Regions from separate parts of the Promicromonospora sp. NPDC050880 genome, predicted to be linked through region 4. Evidence: riboswitches for the same ligand, from Rfam matches in the RefSeq annotation. Region 4 holds a riboswitch; each other region holds the start of a gene.
What was found. A riboswitch is a leader RNA that binds a small molecule or an ion and turns the genes downstream of it on or off. The one in region 4 is predicted to bind S-adenosylmethionine.

Region 1 (5,032 bases), on a different contig from region 4:
GGCCTCGGCGCCTTCGCCGGGATCGGGGTCGCCGGCCGGTTCGCCGGCACGCACGGCAGGCTGCTGCTCGGCGTGGCCGGACCCGCCCTGCTCGCGGGGTGGGTCACGTGGACGGCGCTCGCCGCGTCCCCGGTCGCGGCGTGGGTGCTCGCGCCGGTCCAGGGGGCGCTGTCCTTCGCCGTCGGCGGCACGCTCATCGCCCGCGGCATGGCGGCGGCCCACGACGCCCCCACGATGGGCGGCGCGTACTCGACGGTCGCGCTGAACCTCGGGGCGCTCGTCGGCCCCGTGCTGGGCGGCGCCGCCATCGCACCGCTGGGCCTCGTGGGACCCCTGGCGGTGAGCGCGGCCCTGGCCGCCTGTGCGGTCGCGCTCGGCTCGGCGAAGCTCGGCTCCGCAACGCCCAGGGCCGCAGCCCAGCCCTCCGCCACCCCGGGACCCACCACCCTGAGCCCCGCCAGAGACCGCAACCACCCGCAGCCCTGACCACGACGCCCTCGCGGACCGACCATGCGTCTGCTGCCAGGATTCGCCCCGTCCTGGCAGCAGACGCATGGTCGGTCCGCTCTACAGGGAGGTCCACCGTCCCGCCGCCTCGCCCAGCCGGTCCACGACCGCGGCGCGGGCCGGGTCGGGCGGCGCGTCCCGCGCCACGGCCAGGTACAGCGTGTTCAGCGGCGCCGCCTGGGGTTCGTGCAGCAGCACCACGCGTCCCGCCTCCAGGGCCGGCGCGGCCAGGTAGCGCGGCAGCACCGAGACCCCCGCCCCGGCGGCCACCGCGGCGAGCACGGCCCGCAGGTCGGGCACGACGAGCGACGTCGCGTTCGGTGGCCGGCGACCGAACTCGCTGCGCCAGTACCGCCGCACGATCGGGAGGTCCTCCGCATAGACGACCAGCGGCAGGTGAGCCAGGGCCGGCACCGGGTCCGCGGCGAGCCGCACCTGGTCCACGGTGTGGGCGAGCGACGCCGGCCCGACGAGCAGGAACTCCTCGTCCACCAGCGGCGTCGCCCGGACCGCCGCGCCCCGGGGCCGCACCGATGAGACGACCACGTCCAGACGCCCCTCGGCCAGAGCGGCCAGCAGGTCGTCGCCCAGGCCGAGCGTCGCCCGGACCTGGAGCCCCCGGGCCACGAGCGGCGCGAGGGCAGGGAGCACCCGCTCGGACATCAGCTCGGCCGCCCCGCCGATCCGGACGAGACCGCCGACGCCCGGCCCCTGGTCGCCGGTACCGAGCGCGGACCGCAGCCCGTCCACGTGCACGCCCACCCGGGCGGCGAGCGCCACGGCCCGCTCGGTGGGCCGGGCACCGCGGCCGGAGCGCACGAAGAGGGGGCCGCCGAGCCGTTCCTCCAGCCGGGCGACCTGGCCGGAGACGGCGGGCTGGCTCACGCCCAGCCGCTCGGCCGCCGCCGACAGCGAGCCGGTGCGGTAGACCTCCAGGAAGGTGGCCAGCAGGTCGAGTCCCGGCATCCGCACCACCTCCGCCGCTGACGTCGTCCGGCGTACGCCGGACGGGACCGGTCCCGTCTCGACCACAGGCTAGCCGCGGGTCAGCGTTCCGCGAGGGCGGCGAGGACCGCCTCGGCCGTGGCGGCGCTGGACTGTGGGTTCTGGCCGGTCACAAGGTTGCCGTCGCGCACGACGGTGCTCGACCAGGGCGCCCCGGTCCGCACCAGCGCGCCACGCTCGCGCAGGCGGGACTGCACGAGGTAGGGCGCACCGTCGCCGAGGCCGCCCTGCCGCTCCTCCTCGTCGGTGAACGCGGTGAGCTCCCGCCCGGCCCACGCGAAGGTGCCGTCCGGGGTCTGCGCGCTGAGCAGCGCGGCGACGCCGTGGCACAGCGCGGCGACGACCGCGCCGCGCTGGTCCGCGGTGCGCAGCAGGTGCCCGAGGCCGGCGTCGTAGGCCAGGTCGGCCATGGGGGCGTGGCCGCCGGGGACGTAGATCGCGTCGTAGTCGGCGGCGTGCACGTCCGCGAGCACGAGCGGGTGCGCGAGCCGGTCGGCGACGGCGTCGAGGTAGGCGCGGTGCCGGGCGGCGTCGGACGGGCCGACGCCGCCGCGCTCGTCGAGGCTGATCGCGTCGACGGTGGGCCGGACGCCACCGGGCGTGGCGATGTCGACGTGTGCGCCGGCGGCCGTCAGCACGCGGTGCGACGCCGCGACCTCCTCGGCCCAGTAGCCCGTGGGGTGGGTGGTGCCGTCGGCCAGACGCAGGGTGCTCGCGGCGGACAGGACCATCAGGATCTTCGGCATGGGTGGGTGACCTTCTGTGCGGGTGCGCCGGTGGTGGTGCCGGCGTACGGACGAGAACGTCAGCGTCCGCCGCGGGCTGCCCGTCCGGCACATCGTCGCCATCAGGTTCCTGATGGCGGCCGGCTTGCCGGGATCGCCGCCGTGCGCTAGACGGCCGCGACGCGATGACCAGCGCGAACGCCGCCGTCTTGAAGCGTGGACGGTTTTCCGACCACATCCCGGTCATGCTTACGATCCAGGTCAATCATCCAGAGCGGTCGAGAGTCCTGGCTCCACGACACCGCAGCAACCTACCTCCGAGGCGCCCATCTCGGGGCAAGGTGCTAACGCCAGGTCCGATGGAGCTGATACGCATGGCAGTCAAGAACCCGCACTTCCCGAACGCCACCGTCCTGGGCTACCCGCGCATCGGCCGACGCCGCGAGCTCAAGCGCGCGGTCGAGTCCTTCTGGGCCGGCCGCACCACCGCGGACGACCTGGAGGCCACCACGCACGACCTGCGGCTGGCCACCGTGCGGCACCTCGCCGACCTGGGCCTGGGCGCCGACGGCGCCGCCGTCCCCGGCTCGTTCTCGTCCTACGACCAGGTGCTCGACGCCGTCGCCCTGCTGGGCGCGGTACCCGAGCGGTTCGCGGGGCTCACCACGCCCGAGGGCCGCCTCCCGCTGGACGCCTACTTCACGGTGGCCCGCGGCGCGGGTGACGCGGCGCCGCTCGAGATGACCAAGTGGTTCGACACGAACTACCACTACCTGGTGCCCGAGATCGGCCCGGACACCCCGATCGGGTTCGTCGACGACCGCGTGGTGCGCGAGTTCACCGAGGCGGCGCACCCGGCAGACGGCGGTCCCGCGGTCGTCACCCGGCCCGTGCTCGTAGGGCCGGTGACGTTCCTCCTGCTCAGCAAGCCGGCTGACGGCGCCCCCGAGGGCTTCCGCCCGCTGGACCGGCTGGACGACGTCGTGGCCGCCTACGCCGGTGTGCTGCGCGCGCTGGCCGCGGCGGGGGCGCCCTGGGTGCAGCTCGACGAGCCGGCCCTGGTCACCGACCTGCTGGGCGTGCCCTTCGACGAGGTGGCCGACGCCGTGCGCCGCGCCTACACCCGCCTGGCCACGGACCTCTCCCCCGCGCCGGCGGCGGACGGCGCCACCGAGCGGCCCGCGATCCTGGTCACGGCGCCGTACGGCGACCTGCGTTCCGAGGCGGGCGACGGTCTGGCGCTGCTGGCCGGCACCGACGTCGAGGCCGTCGCGATCGACCTGGTCCGCGGCGCGGTGCCCACGGGCCCGGTGCCCGGGCTGGAGACGAAGACCCTGGTCGCGGGCGTGATCGACGGGCACAACATCTGGCGTGCCGACCTCGGCGCCCGCCTGGCCGTCCTGGAGGGCCTGAGGGCGCCGGGTACGGGTCCGGGCGCGGGTGCCCTGGCCGTGGGCACCTCCACGTCGCTGCTGCACGTGCCGCACGACGTCGCGGACGAGCCCCGCCTGGACGCCGGGCTGGCGTCGTGGCTCGCGTTCGCCGACCAGAAGGTCGCCGAGGTCGCGACCCTGGCGACGGCACTGACCGACGGACGCGCGGCCGTGGCCGACCAGTTCGCCGCCTCCACCGCCGCGGTGCGCACCCGCGCGGCGGCGCCCGGCGTCGTCGTCCCCGCGGTGCGGGCGCGGGCCGCCGCGCTGAGCGCGGCCGACGTCGAGCGCGCACCGTACGCGGAGCGCGCAGAGGCCCAGCAGGCCGCCCTCGGCCTGCCGCCGCTGCCGACCACCACCATCGGCTCGTTCCCGCAGACGGCCGAGATCCGCACCACGCGCGCCGCGTGGGTGCGCGGCGAGCTGTCCGACGCCGACTACACGGCCGCGATGCGCGCCGAGATCGCGAGCACGGTCGCGCTCCAGGAGGAGCTGGGACTGGACGTGCTGGTGCACGGTGAGCCCGAGCGCAACGACATGGTGCAGTACTTCGCCGAGCAGCTCGACGGCTTCGCGACCACGGTGCACGGCTGGGTGCAGTCCTACGGTTCGCGCTGCGTGCGGCCGCCGATCCTGTGGGGCGACGTGTCCCGGCCCGCGCCGCTGACGGTCGAGTGGACGGCGTACGCGGCCTCGCTCACCGACAAGCCGGTCAAGGGCATGCTCACGGGACCGGTCACGATCCTCGCCTGGTCCTTCGTGCGCGACGACCTGCCGCTGGGCGACACCGCCGACCAGGTCGCCCTCGCCCTGCGCGACGAGGTGACCGACCTGGAGGCGGCGGGCATCGGCGTCGTGCAGGTGGACGAGCCCGCGCTGCGCGAGCTGCTGCCGCTGCGCACGGCCGCACATCCTGCGTATCTCGACTGGTCGGTGCGCTCGTTCCGGCTGGCGACCGCCGGGGCCGCGCCCGCCACGCAGGTGCACACGCACCTGTGCTACTCGGAGTTCGGGCAGGTGATCGGGGCGATCGACGGCCTCGACGCCGACGTCACGTCCGTGGAGGCCGCCCGGTCCCGCATGGAGATCGTGCCGGAGCTGGCGGACGCCGGCTACGCGCGCGGCATCGGCCCGGGCGTGTACGACATCCACAGCCCGCGCGTGCCGTCGGTGCAGGAGGTGACCGACCTGGTGGAGCTCGCCGCCAAGTCGATCGACCCGCGCCTGGTGTGGGTCAACCCGGACTGCGGCCTCAAGACCCGCGCCTGGCCGGAGACGAAGCAGTCCCTCGCGAACCTGGTCACGGCCGCGAACACGGTCCGCGCCACCCTCTGAGGCCCGAGGTAGACCCCTGGCGAGACA
Region 2 (5,032 bases), on a different contig from region 4:
CCTCGGAACGGAGCTGCGGCAGCATCGAGTAGAGGACGTCCCCCGGGCAGGCCGTGGCCGTGTAGTCCCGGTGCCCGTAGATCTGGGTGGGCGCGATCCCGTACTGGTCGCAGATGTACGCGCACAGCTCCACCAGCCGGCTCCAGAGCTGCGCGGGCGGCGTCGCGCTGGTGTAGGTGCCCTGGTTCTCGATGCCGATCGCCTGACTGTTCTGGCCGGGGGCGTGCGCACCCACCACCATGCCGCTGCCGTTCTGCAGCCGGGACAGCGAGCCGTGCCGGCCCTCCATCACGTACCCGCCGCGGCTCACCGTGAGGTGCTGCCCGGTGTCCACCCAGCCGTTGGCGAAGTGCCACTGCTGGATGTCCCGCGCGATCTGGTACCCGGCGGCCTGCGAGTAGTCGGTGACGTTGGCCGACGCCGTGTGGTGGATCAGGATCTTGTTCGGGTTGGTCGAGACGGTGTCGATGGTGCCCCGGGCCGCCGCCGCGCCCCAGGTGGCGCAGCTCGCGATGGTCGGCGCGGCGACCTCGACACCCGCCAGTGCTCCTGCGGGCGCGTCGGCCGGGGCGTCGGGGTCGGGCGCCAGGGACGGCGGGGCGTCGCCGGACCGGACGGCCGCCGCCCCGCCGGACAGGGGCGCCGCCCCGCCGGACAGGGGCACCGCGGCAGCCGGGGCGGCTGCGGCCACGGTCGCGCCCGCGGCGCCGATGCCGAGCACGACGGCGCCGCGCAGCAGGTCACGCCGGTCGAGTGCGGCGTGGTCGTGGTCATGGTGATCGGTGGAGCTGGGGACGTGGTCGTGCACGGGTTGCCTCCACGGGTCGGTCGCGCTGGAACGTGCCGATTTCATCCGTAGTATCGGCCGACCGCACAGCTCCCCGATACATCACATCCGGTACATCAGCGCACGCTATAGACCGTGCGCCGACCCGGGTGCCGGGAGCACGCCGGTGTGGAGGAGGACCGGCGGTCCCGGCGCCCGGGCCGGGGCTCTCAGGACTCGATCGTCTGGTGGCTCTCGGACGAGCCCTGGCCGATGGGCGTCGAGCCCGCCGCGTGCGCCACCTCGATCTTGCGCGGCTTCGCGTCCTCGCTCACCGGGATCGTCAGCGAGAGCACGCCGTCGGCGTACGAGGCCGAGATCCTGTCGAGCGCGAGGCCGCGGCCGACCGTGAGCTGCCGGGCGAACGTGCCCGTGGACCGCTCGCGCACCAGCCACTGCGCGTCGGTGTCGGACCGCTGGGTGCGTTCGGCCCGCACGGTGAGGGTGCGGTCCTCGACCGAGACGTCGATGGTGCCGGGGTCCACGCCGGGCAGGTCCATCGACAGGACGTAGTGGTCACCCGTGCGGAAGAGGTCCATCGGCATGGCGCCGGACTGTCGGGCGTTGCTCGCGAACGAGCTGAACAGCCGGTCCATCTCCTGGAACGGGTCCCAGTAGGTAGCCATCGCGCACCACCTCCTACGACGATGCGGCCCTGGCCCTTCCAGGGCCGCGCGATCGGCGACGGCCTGGACCGCCGCCTGGCTACAGCCCAATTCTGGCACTCTCACCCCGAGAGTGCCAAGCCCTGTCCGGTCGTGTCGCGGCGACCGGAACGGCGGGCCGCACGGCACCCTCAGGCGGCGGCGCGGCCCGTCAGCCCGACGCGGTCCAGGAGGTCCAGGGCCGGGCGGTGCTTGTTGAAGGTGTACACGTGCAGGCCCGGCGCCCCGGCGTCGAGCACCTCGCGCGCGAGCGCCGCCGAGTAGCGCACGCCGTGCTCGTGCTGGGCCTCGGCATCGACGGCGCCGTCCGGTGCCGTGAGCCGGTCGAGGTCCCGCAGCAGGCCCGACGGCGCGGCCACGCCCGTGAGCTCCTCGACGCGGCGCAGCCGGCGCGCCTCCGTGGTGGGCAGCAGACCGGCCAGGATCGGGATGGTGACGCCGGCCGCGCGGGCCGCGTCGACGAACCCGGTGTAGGAGTCGGCGCGGTAGAAGAACTGGGTGATCGCGAAGCTCGCCCCCGCTTCCTGCTTCTCCAGGAGCCGCCGCACCTCCTGCTCGCGCGTGGTGCCCGCACCCGGGTTGCCGTCCGGGAACGTCGCCACGGCGATCGCCAGCGGGCGGGCGGCCGAGCGCAGCGCGGCGCTGGCGTCCGCGGCGCAGCGGCGCTCGTCGACCTGGCGCAGCAGCCGGACCAGGTCGACGCTGGACCGCACGCCGTCTGACGGCGGCACCCAGTCGGGCTCGTCGCGCGGCGGGTCGCCGCGCAGGGCCAGGAACGAGCGGACCCCGGCCTCGAGGAACTCCTCGATCACCTCGGAGACGTCCTCCCGGGACGCGCCCACGCAGGTCAGGTGGGCCACCGGCAGCACAGGCGTACCCCGCAGCAGCGTGGCGAGCACCTCGCGCGACGTCGCCCGGTCGCCCCCGCCCGCACCGTACGTGACGGACACGAAGTCCGGCCGCGCGCCCACCAGTCGCTCGGCCGTCTCCCAGAAGTTGGGGGCCGCCTCCGGCCGGCGCGGCGGCATCAGCTCGAACGAGACGGTGGGGCGGTGCGTGGGTACCTCGGCGACCATGGCTGCTCCATCGAACCTGGCGTGAGCACCTTGCCTCCCTCGCACCGCGGCGGGTCGGCAGGTTGCTGCGGTGTCAGGGAGCCAGGACTCTCGACCGCTCTGGATGGGGTTCGCCACCATGCTAAGCGGTCGTCCAGCAATGGGACAGAATTCGTCCGACGGGCGAGACGGCCCGGTCCACCCCCGTGGACCGGGCCGTCCGCTACTTCACGGAACCGGCCACCAGGCCGCCCACCAGGCGCTTCTCGATGATCATGAACAGGATCACCACGGGCACGATCGCCACGACGGAGACGCCGAACACGTAGTGCCACGACGTCTCGTACTGGCCCACGAACTTGGTCAGCGCCACGGACAGCGGCTGGTTGCCCGCCGTGGTGAGCAGCACGAGCGAGGCCGCGAACTCGTTCCAGGACGCGACGAACGTGAACACCACGGCCGTCACGATCCCCGGCCAGACGAGCGGCAGGTTGATCCTGGTCAGCACGGCGAAGGTGCCCGCGCCGTCGAGCTGCGCCGCCTCGTCCACCTCCTTCGGGATGCCCGCGAAGAAGCTGTGCATGATCCAGACGGCGAACGACAGGTTGAACGCCGCGTTCACCAGGATCATGGCGGCCCAGGTGTCGAGGATCCCCCACGTGATGAACTGCCGGAACAGGCCCGACGTCAGCACGGCGGGCTGCACCATCTGGGTCACGATCACGAGGAACAGGAACACGAGGCGCCCGGGGAAGCGGAACCGCGCCGTGTAGTAGGAGGCGGGCAGTGCCACCGCGAGCACCAGCAGCGTGGCGCACAACGAGATCACCAGGGTGGAGATCAGGTTCTGCAGCAGCGGCGTCTCGGGCGTCGACCACATCGTGGCGTAGTTCTCCCAGTGCCACTCCGTGGGGAAGTAGGTCGGGTCGACCGACCGGATCTCCGCCTTGGTCTTCACCGAGCCGAAGAACATGATGAGGTACGGCAGCAGGAACACCGTCAGCACCACGAGCCCGGCCAGCATCCGCAGCAGCAACGACCCGAGCGGCACCTGGTCGGCCGTGTACTTGCGCACCCGCCGCCCTCCGGACGGCGGCGGGGTGGCCGCACGCCGTGTCGTGGCCGTCTCCGTGAGCGCCGCCATCAGACCTCCTCCAGCGGGCGCACGACCCGCACGTAGACGGCCACGATGCCGATGACCACGAGGAACGCGATGACGGACAGCGCGCTCGCCAGGTCGATCTGCCGCTGGTTCTGCATGTACTTGAAGATCATGGTCATCACGGTGTCGGCGTCGTACCCGGGGATGGACCCGGTCATGACGCGCAGGATGGGCAGCGAGTTGAACACGTTGATGATGTTGATCAGCACCGCCACCGAGATGGCACCCCGCAGCTGCGGCAGCACCACGCTGAAGTAGGTGCGCAGCCCGCCGGCGCCGTCGATCCGCGCGGCCTCGACGGTCTCGCCGGGCACCGTCTGCAGGCCGGCCAGGATCGTGTACGTCGTGAACGGCAGCGACACGAACACCGCCACCGCCATGGCCCACGCGAAGGCCGTGCCCGGGTGCCGGGTCCAGCCGTAGCCCTCCGGCGTGCTGATCAGCCCCACGTCCACGAGGAACGAGTTGATGATGCCGAAGTACGGCTCGAGCCCGTAGTGCACCACCAGCGTGGTCATGACCACGCTGGAGGCCCACGGCACGATGACGGCCATGCGCACCAGCCGGCGGCCCGGGAACGCCTTGTTCAGCAGGGCCGCGATCGCCAGCGACCCGAGCAGGGTGAACGCGACGACCACCACCACCCACACGACGGTGCGCCCGAGGATCGGCCAGAAGTACTGGAAGCCGACCACGGTCGCGAAGTTGCCGAGGCCCACTCCGCCGCCGTCGACACCGCTCTGGCTGATGTCACGGGTCGAGTTCCAGAACATCAGGCCCACCGGGAACAGGACCACGGCCGCGATGAGTGCGACCGCGGGCCCGATCCACGGCAGGGCCTTCACGAGGTCCTTCACGACAATCTTCCGATCAGCCCGCGTCGACCTGCGCCTGGATCTCGGCCAGGACGTCCTTGGCGGACTTGGTGCTGTCGAGCTGGCCGAAGAGCGCCTTGAACGCGGAGTCCGCGGCGTTCCAGTCGGGGTTGGTGGTCGGGTAGAACTGCGCGTCGGGCAGCACCTCGAGGAACGGCGCGAGCGCCTCCTCGTCGGCGAGCTCCTCCGAGCCGGACACCGTGGTGGGCAGGAATCCCTCGGCCTGGACCCACGGCACGTAGACGTCGGCGGTGTAGAAGTAGTCGAAGAAGGCGGTGATGGCCTCCTGCTTGTCGCCGTCGTTCTGGAACGCCATGAGGTGGTCCGCCACGCCCAGCGTGAACGGCGAGCCGTCCTCGGTCGGGATGGGGTGGATCGAGTACTCCAGGTCCGGGTTGTCGGACTCGATCTGCCCGACGCTCGGCGGCAGGCCCACCTGCATGCCGATC
Region 3 (5,032 bases), on a different contig from region 4:
AGCGAGGACGCCTCCGCGCCGACCGCCGGGGCCGACGTCGGCGTCGTCGTCGTGGGGGAGACCCCGTACGCCGAGGGGTTCGGTGACGTGGGTGGCCCCGAGTGGGCCTGGGACCCGGCGGACGGCGGCGTGCCGCGCGAGGAGAAGTCGATGGCGCTCCAGCCGGGCGACGCCGAGGTCGTGGAGAAGGTGTGCGCCGAGATCCGTACCTGCGTGGTCCTGGTGGTCTCGGGCCGGCCGCAGGCGCTGACCGACCAGCTCGGCTCGATCGACGCCCTGGTCGCGTCGTGGTTGCCGGGGACGGAGGGCGCGGGCGTCGCGGACGTGCTGTTCGGTGAGCGGCGGTTCACGGGCCGGCTGCCGGTCTCGTGGCCGCGGTCCGCCGACGACCCGGTGGTCAACGTCGGCGACCGGGACTACGACCCGCTGTTCCCGTTCGGCTGGGGGTTGTCCACGGGCGGCCGGGTCGCCCACCTCGACGAGCACCGGCTGGCGCTGCAGGACGCGGCGCTCGACCCCGTGCACGGCGTCCCGGCGCGTGAGTCCCGCCTGCTCGCCCGGGCCGACGTCGCCCGGCTGGAGGGGCGTGCCGGCCTCGCCCTGAGCATCCTGGGCGAGGCGGAGGGCGGGGGCGGACGCTGACGGACGCACGCCTGGGTCTCCGACAGGGGCCGGCGCAGGACGGTCGGCGGAGGGCGGCCGGGGCGGGACCCGCCAGGTGAAGGTGCCCCGCGGGGGTGGGTTGCTCTGGGTCGACAATGTCTACGCGGAGCAACCCACCCCCGCGGGGCATGTCCTCCCGGGGTCATCCCGCCGAGGCGATTCAGCCCGCCGAGGCGAGCGCCTGCTCCACGTCCTCGACCAGGTCGCGCGGGTCCTCCAGGCCGACCGAGAGGCGCACCGTCGTCTCCGTGATGCCGACGGCGGCCCGGCCGGGTGCGCCCAGCTTGCGGTGGGTGGTGGTCGCGGGGTGGGTGATCAGGGACTTCGCGTCGCCCAGGTTGTTCGAGATGTCGATCACCCGGAGCGCGTCGAGGAACGCGAACGTGTGCTTCTTCGCGCTCTCGGCGTCGGCGCCCTCGGGGACGGCCAGGTCGAACGTGACCACGGTGCCGCCCCCGCTCATCTGGGCGCGCGCGAGCTCGGCCTGCGGGTGCGAGTCGAGGAACGGGTACCGGACCGCGCCCACCCCGGGCAGCTCCTCCAGGGCGTTCGCGACGGTGAGCGCGCCTGCGCCCTGCGCCGCGACGCGTACCGGCAGCGTCTCCAGGCCCTTGAGCAGGGTCCACGCGTTGAACGGCGACAGCGACGGCCCCGTGTTGCGGATGAAGGTCTGCACGGGGCCGGTCACGTACTCGGTCGAGCCGAGGATCGCGCCGCCGAGCACGCGGCCCTGGCCGTCGATGTGCTTGGTGGCCGAGTACACGACGACGTCGGCGCCCAGCTCCAGCGGCTTCTGCAGCAGCGGGGTGGCGAAGACGTTGTCGAGCACCACGGTCGCCCCGGCCGCGTGGGCCAGGTCCACGACGGCGCGCACGTCCACGATGTCCTGCATCGGGTTGGAGGGCGTCTCGAAGAACACCACGTCCGCCGGTGTGGAGAGGGCCTCCTCCCACTGGGACAGCACGTGCCCGTCGACGTAGTCGGTGTGCACCCCCCACTTCTTGAGGATCTCCTCGAAGATCACCACGGTGGACCCGAACAGTGCCCGGGCGGCCACGATCCGCGAGCCGGACCCCACGAGCGCGGCCAGCGACGTGAACACCGCGGACATGCCCGTCGCGGTCGCGTAGCAGGCCTCGGCACCCTCCAGCAGGCGCAGGCGCTCCTCGAACGTGTGCACCGTCGGGTTCCCGTAGCGGGAGTAGACGAACCGGTCCAGGTCGCCCTTGAACGCGGCCTCGGCGTCGGCCGCCGAGTCGTACACGTAGCCCTGCGTGAGGAACAGCGCCTCGCTGGTCTCCTGGAACTCGCTGCGCTGGTGCCCGCCGCGCACGGCGAGCGTCTGCGGCCGGACGGTGGGCGGCAGCGGCTTGCGGCCGGACCCGCCCGGGCTCGCGTCGTGCGGGAAAGCGCCCGTGACGGTCACGCGTCGCCCTCCGACGCCGGGCCCTGCGACCAGGGCAGCCCGGCGACCTTCCAGCCGCGCTGGTCGCGGACGCCGTCGGCCCCGGGCGCGCCCTCGAACCCGTCCAGCACGTTGTACGACGGCGTGATGCCCGAGGCCGTCGCGAGCCGCGCCGCGCCGATCGAGCGCTGACCGGACCGGCAGAGGAAGACCACGGGGCCGTGCGTCACGCCGGCGGCCTTGAGCTCCTCCAGGAACGCGGGGTTGGGCCGTCCGCCGGCCCGCACCCACTCGCTGAACACGGGCCGCCTGCCGAGCGACGACGTGTCCGGCACGCCGATGGTGCGCCACTCGCCGTCGGTGCGGACGTCCACCAGCGTGGCGTCCGGGTCGTCCGCGAGCAGGTCCCAGGCCTGCTGAGGCGTGAGGTCGCCGGCGTAGCCGTCGGCGGGCCGGGCTCCGGGGTGTGTGGGATCGCTCATGGTGCTCCTCCATCGGTCGTGGCGGTAGCACCCTCGTCCGTCCGCGCCAGGAGGCGGGAACGCTGGGTTGCTGCGGCGTCGTCGTGCCACGTCACTCGGCCGCTCGGGATGGTCGTGGCCAACCCTACGACATCTGTCCGGTGGGTGGAACGGCGTCTCGCGCGCTGGGCGTTCGCTCAGCTGCTGGGACCAGCATCTGAGACATCCGTTGACAGTCGCTTGACCCGCGACACAGGATGACGCCAGGTCATGAGCGCCAGCGCCAAGCCCCGGCTCGCTGGCCGGCAACCCTCCTCCGCGGTGGGGTGCCCCGGGTGACGACCTGGCCGCGCGCAGCCCCGCGTGCGGCAAGCGCGGGGGCACGTCCCCCAGGACCTTGCTGGAGGATGCCATGTCCGCACCCACCCTCACCCGCCGTCCCGCCGCCTCGGTGGCGGACGTCGCGCCGCTCCGGCCCGTCGTCGGTGGCGCCACGCTCGTGCCGCTCGTGGACGGCACCCAGGTCGCCTATGCGAACCTCGACGTCGCCGCGTCCGCCCCGGCGCTGCAGGCCGTCGCCGACCGCGTCACCCAGGTGCTCCCCCTGTACGCCAGCGTGCACCGCGGCGCCGGCTACCTGTCGCAGGTGAGCACGGCGCTGTACGAGACCGCCCGTCGCACGATCGGCGCGTTCGTCGGCGCCCGTGACGACGACCTGACGATCATCACCCGCAACACGACCGACTCCCTCAACCTCCTCGCCGGCTGCGTCCCCGCCCAGCCCGACGGCGAGCCCGGCCGCGTGCTGGTGCTCGACGTCGAGCACCACGCCAACCTGCTGCCCTGGCAGCGGTCCACGGGTGCGACCGTGCTGACCGGCGGCGCGACCGTCGCCGAGACGCTGGCGCAGATCCGCGAGGAGCTCGCCGACGCCGCCGCGGACCGGCCGTTCGCCCTCCTCGCCCTCACCGGCGCCTCCAACGTGACGGGGGAGTCCCTCCCGGTCGACCAGATCGTGGCCGTCGCGCACGAGTACGGCGCGCGCGTGGTGCTCGACGGCGCCCAGCTCGTGCCGCACCGCCGCATCTCCCTGGAGTCGACCGGTGTCGACTACCTCGCGTTCTCCGGCCACAAGACGTACGCGCCGTTCGGTGCGGGCGCCCTGGTGGGCCGTCGCGACTGGCTCGACGCCGGTACGCCGTACCTCGCGGGCGGCGGTGCCGTCCGGCGTGTCCGGGTCGGTGGCACGGACTGGCACGAGGGTCCCGCCCGCCACGAGGCCGGCTCGCCCAACGTGATCGGCGCGGTGGCCCTGGCCGCGGCGTGCGAGGAGCTCGCGGCGCTCGACCCTGCCGAGGTGGTCGCGCACGAGACGGCGTTGCGGGAACGGCTGGTGGACGGTCTCGAGGCGATCGACCGCGTCGAGGTGGTGCGGGTGTGGGCGGACGCCGTGGACCCGGTGGGCGTGGTGACCTTCACCGTGTCCGGGTACGACCCGGGCCTCGTCGCCGCCTACCTCTCCGCGGAGCACGGCATCGGCGTGCGGGACGGCAGGTTCTGCGCGCACCCTCTGCTCGGCCGCCTCGGGTTCGACGCCGGGGCCGTGCGTGCCTCGGTCGGCGTCGGCACCGCGGGCGAGGAGGTGGAACGCCTGGTCGCCGCCGTGGCCCGGCTCGTCGCCGAGGGCCCGCAGGCCGGGTACGACGTCGTCGACGGCCTCTGGGTGGTCACCGACGACCCGCGCCCGGTCCCGGAGGGATCCGGTCTCGCGGGCCTGCTGGCGACGGCCGCCCTGGGCTTCGACGAGGCCTTCGGCTGCCTTCCCGAGGAGGACTAGTCCCCGACCGCTACAGCGCCAGGGCCACGCAGATGCCGCCCAGCGTCAGGTCGAGACCGATGCACCAGAGTGCGAGGGACCGGTTGACCACCACGTCGCGGCGGTAGTGCAGCACGTCCCAGACCGCGTGCGCGGCCAGGGCGAGACCCGCGAGGGCCAGCCCTGTGCGCGGCTCCAGGAACAGGGCCGCCGTCGCGGCCCCGAAGAAGCCGACCATCGCGGCGGCCTGCACCCAGGTGGTCCGGCGTCCGCGGGCGATCCCGATGCCGGTGAGGACCGCGCCCACCAGCGTGAACGCGATCCAGCGGGGCGTGTCGAGCAGCTCGGACGCGACCGGGATCGCGGACGCCAGGAGCGCGACCAGCCAGGCGGTCCAGCGCACGCCCGTCACGGCGGCGGCCAGATAGCACAGCGCCGCGACGCCGACGGCGGTGGCCGGGTCCTCGGCGACGGCGTCCTGCCAGCCGCCGCCCGCGATCGCCGTGCCGCCGATGAGCAGGCCCACGCCCGTGACCGCCCCGAGCACCAGCCAGGCGGTGTTGGTCGGCCAGGTCCCTGTCCAGCGGCTCGGCCGTGCGGCGGCCGCCGTCTCGAACGTCTCGGTCATGGTCCTGTCTCCTCGCGACCGGTTGGATACCCACCAGGGGTACCTTGGCAGACGGTGGG
Region 4 (5,032 bases):
GCGGACGTCGCCGATGTGAGTCATGTGCGTGAAGACCTGGACGGCCTCCACGAGGGCGCGCGCCGCGGGGGCACCGCCGTGCAGCGTGAAGGTGAACACGGAGCCCTGGCCGTCCGGCAGGTACCGCTTGGCCAGCGCGTGCGACGGGCTGGAGTCGAGCCCCGAGTAGTCCACCGACGCCACCTCGGGGCGGAACGCCAGCCAGCGCGCCACCTCCAGGGCCGACGCGCTCTGCCGCGCCACCCGCAGCGACAGCGTCTCGATGCCCTGGCCCACGAGGAACGCGTTCAGCGGCGACGGCGTGGGCCCGAACCGGGGCGCCACGGTCTCGCGGAGGTAGGCCAGGCGGGCCAGCCCGCCGTGCCGCTCGGCCCGGCCGGGTCCGCCCGTGCGCGACGCCGCGACCAGGTGCGGGTACAGCGCGCCCGCGGTGCGTGTGTCGAACGTCCCGGCGTCGACGACGACGCCGCCCAGCACGGAACCGTGCCCCGCCAGGAACTTGCTGGCGGAGTGCACCACGACGTCGGCGCCGTGCTCGATCGGGCGCAGCAGGTAGGGCGTGGCCAGCGTGTTGTCCACGACCAGCGCCAGCCCGTGGGCGTGCGCGACGTCGGCCACGGCGGCGAGGTCGGGCAGGTCGTTGCGCGCGTTCGGGATCGACTCCAGGAACAGCACGCGCGTCTCGGGCCGGATGGCGCGCGCCCAGGCGGCGGGGTCGGCGGCGTCGTCCACGAAGTCGGCCTCGATGCCGAGGCGCGGCAGGTTCTCCAGGAGCAGCCCGCGCGTGCCCTCGTAGATGCTGGACGCGGCGAGCACCCGCTGCCCGGCCGCGACCAGGCCGAGCAGCGCGACCGTGACGGCCGCCTGCCCGCTGGCCAGGAACAGCGCGTCGGCGCCGCCCTCCAGCGCGGCGATCCGCTGCTCGACCGCGGCCGTGGTCGGGTTGCCGGTGCGCGTGTAGGCGAAGCCCTCGCCCGCGCCGAAGTGCCCGACGGCCTGCTCCCACTCCTCGAACTCGAACCCGGCGGTCAGGTACACGGGTGTGGCGCGGGGTACCACGCGGGACGGCACTCCGCGACCGGGCGGTGCCGTCCCGGGCGGTGCCGTGCCGGACGGTGCCGTGCCGGACGGTGCCGTGCCGGACGGTGCCGTGCCGGACGTGCCAGTGGCGTGCCCCGCGTCGTCCCGCCCGGTGCTGCGGGCGTGCACCTGCCGGGTGGCGAAGCCCGTCATGGTGCCGCGCTCGGTTCGGCGGCCTCGGTCGCGGGCAGGCCCGCCTGCTTCCAGGCAGGAAAGCCGCCATCGACGTGCGAGACGTCGGTGTAGCCGCGCGCGGCCAGCGCCTCGGCGACCGGGCCGGAGCCGTCCACCGAGCCGCACACGATCACGACGGGCGTGTCGAGGGTGATGGCCGGGTTGTCCGACGGGCCGAACAGGGCGTCGAGGTTGTTCCGGTCCGCGAGCGTCGCCCCCGGGATCTCGCCCGCCGACGCCCGGCCGGCGGCCGAGCGGACGTCGATCAGCAGGGCGCCGTGGGCAACCTTGGCGCCCGCGGCGTCGGGGGCCTGGAGCTCGGGGGTGGCCTTCTCGATCGGCTCGGACGTGGTCGGCTCGGACGTGGTCGGCTCGGACGTGGTCGGCTCGGACGTGGTCGGCTCGGACGTGGTCGGCTCGGACGTGGTCATGGTGGTCTCCTCAGGTCGTTCGTACGGTGCGGTGGGCAGTTCGTACGGTGCGGTGGGCGGTTCGCCAGGTGCTCAGGCGCTCAGCAGCCGCCCGGTGCGCAGCTCGCGGGCGACCGTCGCCGCGTCGGGCAGCCGGAGCGCACCGCGCAGCGTCGTCCCGGTCCGCTCGGTGCGGAACAGGCCCGCGTGCTGGAGAGCGGGCACCAGGTGGTCGGTGATGGTGTCGAGGTCCGAGCTGAGCGAGGAGGGCCGCAGCAGGAACCCGTCGACGGCGCCGACCGTCGCCCAGTCGGCGATCAGGGTGGCCAGCTCGTCCGGGGTGTCGGCGACCACGAGCCCGTCGCCCATGGGGGCGGTGCCCTCCAGCGCCTCCACGAGCTCGAGCCGCGCGCGGGCTCCGGCCCGCTCCGTGGAGAGCACGACGTACACCTCGGCGAGCACCCGCACGTCCTCGGGGTCGCGTCCGGCGGACAGGGCCGAGTCCCGCACGAGGCGGCGCAGCCGCACCGCGTGCCCGGCGTCGGTCACCGCGATCCGGGCGACGTCGGCGGTGCGGCCGGCCAGCGCCGCGCTCGCCTCGGAGCGCACGCGCACCACGACGGGCGGGGGCGTCCGGGGCGGCGGGGTACCGCCGTCGGCGGGACGGCCGCGGACGGCGAACCGGATGCCGTCGTGGTCCACGCGGAACCGGCCCTCGGCGTCGAGCTCGACCGCTCCCGCCCCGCTGCCGGGACGGCCGGTCCACACCTGGGTCACGGCCTGGATGCCGAGCTCGACCCGCGTGGCCCAGGCCTCGTCGGGCTCGGGGAGCGTGACCTGGCGTACGGCCTGCCAGCCGGCCCGGCCGCCGCTGGCGCGGTCGATGCTGCTCAGGGCGACGGCGGCGTGGGCCGCCTCCACGTGCACCGTGTCGACGGCGGCGATCAGGCCGATGCCGTCGGTGACCCGCGCGGCGCGGGCGGCGGCGACGGCCGTGTCGAGGCGGCTGGTGACCTGGCTGCGCCCCGGGTGGAGCAGGAAACCCTCGTCGAGGCTGACGAAGTCGAGCAGGCCGCGGTCGGCGGTCCGCACCAGGTGCAGGAACCGCTCGCCGTCGAACGGGCGCGGCGCGACCGGGCCGCGTGCCCGGTGGGCCCCGGGGCGGGCGCCGGCGGAGGTGAGGTCCACGCCGAGCACGACGGGACGGGGCGAGAGGGCGGTGGACAGGGACGTGGGCTGCGGCGGGTACGGCACGGCGGGGCTCCGTTCGGGCTGCGGCGCGACGGCACCCGGGCAGGCCCCCGCCGTCGTGCCAGGTGCACGACGGTGCCTGGGGTCGCCCGGGAGCGTGGCTGCCGGGAGGCAGGAGTGAGACGTCCGGTCAGGAACGTGAGGGCCTGGTGCGGCCGGGGCTCGGCATTCGGCGCCGAGAGCGGGCGGCGGACCGGTGGCGGCCGGTCAGCACGTCGGGCGCTGTCGCGACAGGGACGTCGCGATCAGGCCGTCACTGTCGGGTTCAGCGACAGGAACAGCGGCAACACATGTCCTCGTGCGGGGCGGCACCAGCCCGCGTGCAGACGTTCCGGGACGGCAGGGACACGTGGACGGCGGGGGCAGCGCTCCGGGTCATCGTCGTTCTCCTCACCTGCTCGCCCATCGGCGAGCGACGCGTGTTGTCACCGCCGGCGGCGGTGGACCTGGTCCTCACCCGGGGCACCCACCCGCGCGGGGGGTTGCCGTCCGACCAGCCGGGGCTTCGCGTCGGAACTCATGACCTGTCGAGGTTTTCTATACCTTTCCGGTCGGATAAGTACGGTAGGTCTCGATGCCTAGAAGATACGAATGGAACCCATAGAAGTCAACGATCCTTTCCCGGATCTCACATGCCGGGACCTCCCCGATGCGCCCACGCCACGCAGAGTGCGCTTCTACCCAGTCATCAGGCCCGGAATCCGATGGGTTTCCGGGCCTGATGACTGGGTAGAAGCGCACTTTCGCGCCCGCCCCCGCGGCCTCCGCCACCCCCGGAGCGTCAGCTCGTCAGCAGCTCGATCTGGGTGACCAGGCCACCGTCGACCGGTTCCAGCCGGAGTCCCGTCAGCGGCACGGGCTCGTCGAGCACGAACGGGCGCAGCTGGCCCGGCCAGCGCCACCGCTCCCCCGAGCGCTCGTCGAGCACCCGCCCGTCCTCGGCCACCAGACGCCAGCCCGACGGCGGCGCCCCCGCGTCACCCGGCCCGGACGTCACCGTGTACCCCCGGAGCGAAGCACCCTGGGGCAGCTCCCCGGACGGCTGCCACACGAGCGCCCCCGCCACGTCGACGGCCGTCGTGAGGTCCCCGTCGGTCAGCCCCGGGAGCGGGCGGCCGGCGGACGACCACCCACCCTCGGCGCGCTCCCAGGGCCGGTCGGCGGCCGTCGGCGCCACCTGCGCACCCCAGCGGGCCGCCGTCCCGGACATGCTGAACCGCAGCGTCGCTCCCCCGGTCAGGTCGGCGTGCTCCACCGACGGCGAGGTGACCGCCCGGGTCGTACCGGCGCCGTCGGACAGGTGCAGGCCGGCCACGTACCAGCGGCCGGCCGCGCCCGGTGCCTCGACCACGAGGTCGCCGTCGGGCCGGTGCACCACCGCCCGCTCGAAGAGCGGCGAGCCTACGGCCCAGCGCGACGAGCCGATCTCCAGCGGGTACAACCCCAGGGCGGACAGGACGTACCAGGCCGACATCTCCCCGTTGTCCTCGTCGCCGTGGTAGCCCTGGCCGATCTCACTGCCCGTCCACAGCCGCGCCAGGATCTCCCGCACGGTCTCCTGGGTGCGGTCCGGGCGGCCCGCGAAGAGCCACACGTACGGGATGTGGTGGGAGACCTGGTTGGACTGGCCGAGCTGGCCCAGCCGCACGTCACGCGCCTCGACCATCTCGTGGATCACCGACCCGTAGGAGCCGGGCTTGTCCGCCCGCTCCGGCGTGGCGAAGAAGCGCTCCAGCAGAGCCTCCAGCCCGGCGGGGCCGCCGTGCAGGGCGGCCAGCCCCGGGCCGTCGTGCACCGGGTGGAACAGGAAGTTCCAGGCGTCGGACTCGGTGTAGTCGCCGCCCCACTCGTCGGGGTCGAACGGGCCCGGCGCGAACGCCCCGTCCCGGCCGCGGCCCCGGAAGAAGCCCGTGTCCGGGTCGAACAGGTGCACGTACCCCAGGGAGCTCTGGTGCAGGTAGGCGGCCTCGTCGCGCAGCGCGCGGCGGCGCTCGTCCGGGGTGCCGGGGGCGTCCGCGAGCGCCCGTGCCATCCGCGCCAGGCCCGCGTCGTTGATGTAGCCCTCCAGCCCCCAGGAGACCGACTCGTCCACGTCCCGGGGCACCCAGCCACGGGTG

Region 1: another riboswitch for S-adenosylmethionine. It lies ahead of metE (5-methyltetrahydropteroyltriglutamate--homocysteine S-methyltransferase); the one in region 4 lies ahead of ACIBBF_RS09190 (LLM class flavin-dependent oxidoreductase).
Region 2: another riboswitch for S-adenosylmethionine. It lies ahead of ACIBBF_RS08105 (methylenetetrahydrofolate reductase); the one in region 4 lies ahead of ACIBBF_RS09190 (LLM class flavin-dependent oxidoreductase).
Region 3: another riboswitch for S-adenosylmethionine. It lies ahead of ACIBBF_RS19370 (aminotransferase class V-fold PLP-dependent enzyme); the one in region 4 lies ahead of ACIBBF_RS09190 (LLM class flavin-dependent oxidoreductase).

Annotation. Positions count from the first base shown of each region.
Region 1 is NZ_JBITFV010000019.1:65,247-70,278, forward strand. Features, by position in the region: gene ACIBBF_RS22520 (Cmx/CmrA family chloramphenicol efflux MFS transporter) at 1-486, shown strand, start outside; gene ACIBBF_RS22525 (LysR family transcriptional regulator) at 568-1,473, opposite strand; gene ACIBBF_RS22530 (type 1 glutamine amidotransferase domain-containing protein) at 1,554-2,258, opposite strand; SAM riboswitch class I at 2,500-2,603, shown strand; gene metE (5-methyltetrahydropteroyltriglutamate--homocysteine S-methyltransferase) at 2,612-5,005, shown strand.
Region 2 is NZ_JBITFV010000003.1:307,610-312,641, reverse strand. Features, by position in the region: gene ACIBBF_RS08115 (N-acetylmuramoyl-L-alanine amidase) at 1-808, opposite strand, end outside; gene ACIBBF_RS08110 (Hsp20/alpha crystallin family protein) at 997-1,452, opposite strand; gene ACIBBF_RS08105 (methylenetetrahydrofolate reductase) at 1,623-2,567, opposite strand; SAM riboswitch class I at 2,572-2,677, opposite strand; gene ACIBBF_RS08100 (carbohydrate ABC transporter permease) at 2,770-3,690, opposite strand; gene ACIBBF_RS08095 (carbohydrate ABC transporter permease) at 3,690-4,565, opposite strand; gene ACIBBF_RS08090 (extracellular solute-binding protein) at 4,579-5,032, opposite strand, start outside.
Region 3 is NZ_JBITFV010000013.1:97,609-102,640, forward strand. Features, by position in the region: gene ACIBBF_RS19355 (glycoside hydrolase family 3 N-terminal domain-containing protein) at 1-642, shown strand, start outside; gene ACIBBF_RS19360 (O-succinylhomoserine sulfhydrylase) at 824-2,089, opposite strand; gene ACIBBF_RS19365 (rhodanese-like domain-containing protein) at 2,086-2,550, opposite strand; SAM riboswitch class IV at 2,796-2,910, shown strand; gene ACIBBF_RS19370 (aminotransferase class V-fold PLP-dependent enzyme) at 2,942-4,366, shown strand; gene ACIBBF_RS19375 (hypothetical protein) at 4,377-4,973, opposite strand.
Region 4 is NZ_JBITFV010000004.1:13,652-18,683, forward strand. Features, by position in the region: gene ACIBBF_RS09180 (O-acetylhomoserine aminocarboxypropyltransferase/cysteine synthase family protein) at 1-1,233, opposite strand, end outside; gene ACIBBF_RS09185 (rhodanese-like domain-containing protein) at 1,230-1,685, opposite strand; gene ACIBBF_RS09190 (LLM class flavin-dependent oxidoreductase) at 1,758-2,918, opposite strand; SAM riboswitch class IV at 3,330-3,440, opposite strand; gene ACIBBF_RS09195 (GH92 family glycosyl hydrolase) at 3,697-5,032, opposite strand, start outside.